Regions from separate parts of the Methylocella tundrae genome, predicted to be linked through region 2. Evidence: predicted binding sites of a transcription regulator. Region 2 holds the regulator's gene; the other holds the start of a gene.
What was found. The regulator HrcA, encoded in region 2, represses chaperone genes, less so after heat shock. The targets are predictions, from matches to a motif close to GTTAGCACTCNCNNNNNGNGAGTGCTAAC.
Positions count from the first base shown of each region.

Region 1 (2,395 bases), 1.4 Mb from region 2:
TGGTGATGAAATAGGGCGAGAGATAGCCGCGGTCGAACTGCATGCCTTCGACGACGTCGAGCTCGGTCTCGAGGCTCTTTGCCTCCTCGACGGTGATGACGCCCTCATTGCCGACCTTCTGCATCGCCGTCGAGATCATCTCGCCGACCGATTTGTCGCCATTGGCGGAAATCGTCCCGACCTGAGCGATCTCTTCGTTCGAGGTGACCTTCTTTGAATTGGCCTTGAGATCGGCGACAACGGCGGCGACGGCGATATCGATGCCGCGCTTCAGATCCATCGGGTTGAGGCCGGCGGCGACCGCCTTGGTGCCTTCGCGTACGATCGAGGCGGCGAGAATGGTCGCGGTCGTCGTGCCATCGCCCGCGGCGTCATTCTGCTTGGAGGCGACTTCGCGGATCAGCTGGGCGCCGAGGTTCTCGAACTTGTCGGAAAGCTCGATTTCCTTGGCGACGGTCACGCCGTCCTTGGTGATGCGGGGGGCGCCGAAGGATTTTTCGATGACCACATTGCGGCCTTTCGGGCCGAGCGTTACCTTGACCGCATTGGCGAGAATGTCGATGCCGCGCAACATCCGGTCGCGGGCGTCGGACGAAAAGCGGACGTCTTTTGCTGCCATGATTGGAAACTCCTGAAACAGTCTAAAAATTTAAGTGGGATTGGCCGATCAGGCGACGACGCCGAGGATGTCGCTTTCCTTCATGATGAGCAGGTCCTGCCCGTCGATCTTGACCTCTGTGCCCGACCATTTGCCGAACAGCACCTTGTCGCCGGCCTTCACGTCGAGGGGGGTCAGCTTGCCGCTGTCGTCGCGGCCGCCCGGGCCGACGGCGATGATTTCGCCTTCCTGCGGCTTCTCCTTGGCGGTGTCGGGAATGATGATCCCGCCCTTGGTCTTTTCCTCACCTTCGAGACGTCTGACCACGACGCGGTCGTGCAAAGGACGAAAGCTCATGTCTAATTCCTTCATGGGCCGCGGGAGGCGCTTGGTCCGCGCTGGGACGCCTCTTGCAAAGGCGGCGGGTTTGAAAAACGGAGCCCTGTTAGCACTCTGATAGGGTGAGTGCCAAAGGCAGCTCGTATTTAGGCAGGCGGGTCTGTGCTGTCAAGTCTGCCGTATACTTGGGCATGGCTTTGGCCATTTTAAAGCCATGCGCCACCGCGGCAGGCGGAGGCCGCTGAAAAGCCGTAATTAGAACTGATCCAAATTAGGATGCTCTGGCTCGCGAATCGGCAGGCGGCGCCGGCGGCATCAGGATTTGCCTGACGCGAAACAATGGAACGGATCGGCGCCCATGTCGGATAAGACGAGCTCGAACTATGATCAGACCACCATTTTCCTGCATTGGATGACAGCGGCCTTGGTCGTCGTACTCTGGATTTTGGGACAGACCTCCGATCTCGTCCCCCGGGGTCCGCTGCGCACCGGGTCCTGGTCTCTTCACGTCACGCTCGGCTTTCTGCTCGCCCTTGTGCTCATGGGGCGCATCATATGGCGAGGCGGGGCCGGGCGCCGGCTGCCGCCCGCGGACGCGGGTTTTCTTCAGTTTCTGGCCGAGGCGACGCATTACGCGCTTTACGCCCTGCTGCTGGCCGCCGTGACCCTCGGCATTATCAACGCCTTCGTCCGGGGCTATGATCTTTTCGGCGTCGTAAGCCTGCCGAAGCTCGGCGATCCAGCCCTGAAGAAACCCATCACCGAATGGCACGAACTCGCGGCCAATCTCGTTCTCGCCGTCGCCCTTTTGCACGCGGCGGCGGCGCTGGCGCATCATTATGTCTTGAAGGACGGCGTTCTTTTGCGGATGCTGCCGAAACGCGAAGCCGCCTCCGAGCGCCGTTCGGACCTCTGAACGCGTCTTCGTCCGTCTCGCGCTCCTCCCTGAAAGGCCTGGCCTCGTGGTTCGTCTCCATGCCGAAAGGCACCTCGTCAACCGCATCGGCTGGCTGCGCGCCGCCGTTCTTGGCGCCAATGACGGGATTATCTCGACCGCCAGCCTGATGGTCGGCGTCGCGGCCGCCGCGAGTTCATCGAGCGAGGTCCTGGTCGCAGGCGTTGCCGGCATGATCGCGGGCGCCATGTCCATGGCCGCGGGCGAATATGTCTCCGTCAGCTCGCAATCCGATACCGAACGCGCCGATCTAGCGCGTGAGCGGCAGGAACTCGCGGAGAACCCGAAGTTCGAGACAAATGAGCTGGCGCAGATTTATGTCGAACGCGGCCTTGAGCCGGCGCTCGCCCGTCAGGTCGCCGTGCAGCTCATGGCGAAGGACGCGCTCGGCGCGCATGCGCGCGACGAACTCGGGATCTCCGAAGCGATCACGGCGCGCCCGATTCAGGCGGCGCTGACCTCCGCTGCGACGTTTTCCGTCGGCGCCGCCCTGCCGGTCATCG
Region 1 is NZ_CP139089.1:3,781,192-3,783,586, forward strand. It holds gene groL (chaperonin GroEL) at 1-619, opposite strand, end outside; gene groES (co-chaperone GroES) at 668-955, opposite strand; gene SIN04_RS19645 (cytochrome b) at 1,296-1,853, shown strand; gene SIN04_RS19650 (VIT1/CCC1 transporter family protein) at 1,900-2,395, shown strand, end outside.
Region 1: groES (co-chaperone GroES) is a predicted target of HrcA. The motif match lies at 1,043-1,071, and genes of this name have one in related genera.

Region 2 (2,395 bases):
CTGAAGCGGCTCGAGGCCGCGGGATTGCTCAGCCGCGCCCGCGATCCGAAGGATGAGCGTCAGGTGCGCGTCAAGCTGACCGAAAAGGGAAGCGACATGCGCAGACAGGCGAGGAATATCCCCGGGCAGATGGCGCGGGCGATGGGCCGCCCCGCGGACGATCTCAAGGCCGTCCGCAAGGAATTGCGCCGCATCCGCAACGCTCTCCTCGGCAAGCGCGACAAATCAGAGAAAGGCGAGCAGCAGCGGATCGGCTCTTTCTGAGACGGGTCAAAGCATGATGTCGAAAAGTTGCAGACTTTTCGGACCAACATTATGCGTCAAAACAAAGACCTAAAGACCAGAATGTAATGCGATTGCGTTTGAACGCCTTCTGCTCAGGCTGCCGCGATAAATCTCTCTATCGATTCTGCAACATGCGAGAGACGACCTTCGAGGTGTAATCGACCATCGGCACGATGCGCGCGTAATTCAGACGCGTCGGGCCGATGACGCCGAGGACGCCGACGAGGCGCTGCTGCTCATCGTGAAAGGGCGCCGCGATCATTGATGATCCGGACAGCGAAAAAAGCTTGTTCTCGGATCCGATGAAGATGCGCACGCCCTCGCCGCCTTCCGCCCGGTTCAGAAGGTCGATCACGTCTTTCTTCGTCTCGAGGTCGGCGAACAGCAGGCGGATGCGTTCGAGGTCCTCGATCGCCGTCAAATCCTGCAAGAGATTGGCCTGGCCCCTGACGATAAGCTGCGGGTCGCCGGAACTCTCAGCCCAGCTTGCAAGGCCGGCGTCGATCAGGCGCGTCGTGAGTTCGCCGAGCTCCTTTTCGGCGGCCCGGTGGGAGGCCTCGATCTCGATCCGGACATCAAGCAAAGTGCGGCCGCGGATGCGCGCATTGAGAAAATTGCCGGCTTCGATGAGGGCGGAGGGCGGCAGCCAGGCGGGAATATGGAGGATGCGGTTTTCGACCGAGCCATCCTCGGAGACAAGCACCGCGAGCGCGCGCTCCGGCTCGATCCGGACAAATTCGATGTGTTTGAGACGCGCGTTGTCTTTTGTCGTCACGACGACGCCGGCGCCGCGTGTCAGTCCCGACAGCATGCTCATCGCGTCGCCGAGCACGGCCTCGAGCGATTGTTCCTGCGCCGCGGCCTTGACCTGCGCCTCGATATGTTCGCGTTCACCGGGGCTGACGTCGCCGATTTCGAGCATGGCGTCGACGAAAAAGCGCAGGCCAAGCTCGGTCGGAAGCCGCCCCGCGCTGGTGTGAGGGGCATAGATCAGGCCGAGTTCCTCAAGATCCTGCATTACATTGCGGACAGAGGCGGGCGACAGCGGCATCGGCAGCAGCCGCGCGACATGGCGTGACCCCACCGCCTCGCCGCTGGTGAGATAGGAATCGACGATCTGCCGAAAAATTTCCCGGGAGCGCTCGTTGAGGCTCGTCAAACCGCTGCCGTTAGGGCGCGTAGGGTCCAAAGGCATCGCCATAGGCACAGAATGGCGGTCACCGGCCCCGGATGCAAGAGGAGCTTTCTGTTCGCGGTCTGGCGCGGGGCCGGCTTCGCGCTCCGCCGACGCGTTTTTGCTCCCGGCGCGCTAGCCGAGAGCGCTTTGGATAGCGGTTTCGAGATCGCCTAATTGAAATGGCTTTTGCAGAATTTTGGCTCCGAAATAAGCCTCATCTAGACCCCGCGAGCCGTAACCGGACAAGAAAACAAAAGGAATCTCTCGCGATTTCAGGATGTCGGCTATCGGAAAGCTGCGTGTGCCATTCAGATTAATGTCCAGCATCGCGAAATTCGGCTCGGCCTTGGTGAGAGCTTCCATGGCCACCTCCACGGAAGAAGCGACGTCGACACATTTGCATCCGATATCGGCGAGCATGTCTTCGATCAACATGCTGATCAAAGCTTCGTCCTCAACCACAAGGACGCGAAAGTCGTTTTCGATTTTCAAGGCATTCCGCCATTCAACGAGGACGCGTGCATCCAAAATTCCACAACGGTCAGGTTAGTTCCTCGCGACGGTGAATTTTTCGGGGGAAGAAATCAGCTCTCGGGCGGCGGCGCCAAGGCCGTGATCGCGGCGCGGCTCATCTTGCTTCGCGCCGACCGTCAGGCCCGCGAAAGCTTTTTTCGTTTCAATCCCATTCGTGCTCCGGCGAGTCCGATTTCCGGCTCGCGTCAGCCAAGCTTCAGGTTCGGCGGAGATGTCCCGCCGCGTCAGTTGCGATTGTTTTCAAATTTGTCTCGGCCGGCGCCCCCGGCCGGCGCTGTTCGCGAGCATTTGGATGAGCGTACAAAAAGCAGGAGAAAGCGTTTCCGCCCAAGGCCGTGGCGAAATTCGCAACAAGGCGCTTCTCCAGGTCGCGATCACGGAGGCTTTTGCCTTTCTCAA
Region 2 is NZ_CP139089.1:2,370,037-2,372,431, reverse strand. It holds gene SIN04_RS13320 (MarR family winged helix-turn-helix transcriptional regulator) at 1-264, shown strand, start outside; gene hrcA (heat-inducible transcriptional repressor HrcA) at 401-1,486, opposite strand; gene SIN04_RS13310 (response regulator) at 1,595-1,882, opposite strand; gene SIN04_RS13305 (DUF6165 family protein) at 2,289-2,395, shown strand, end outside.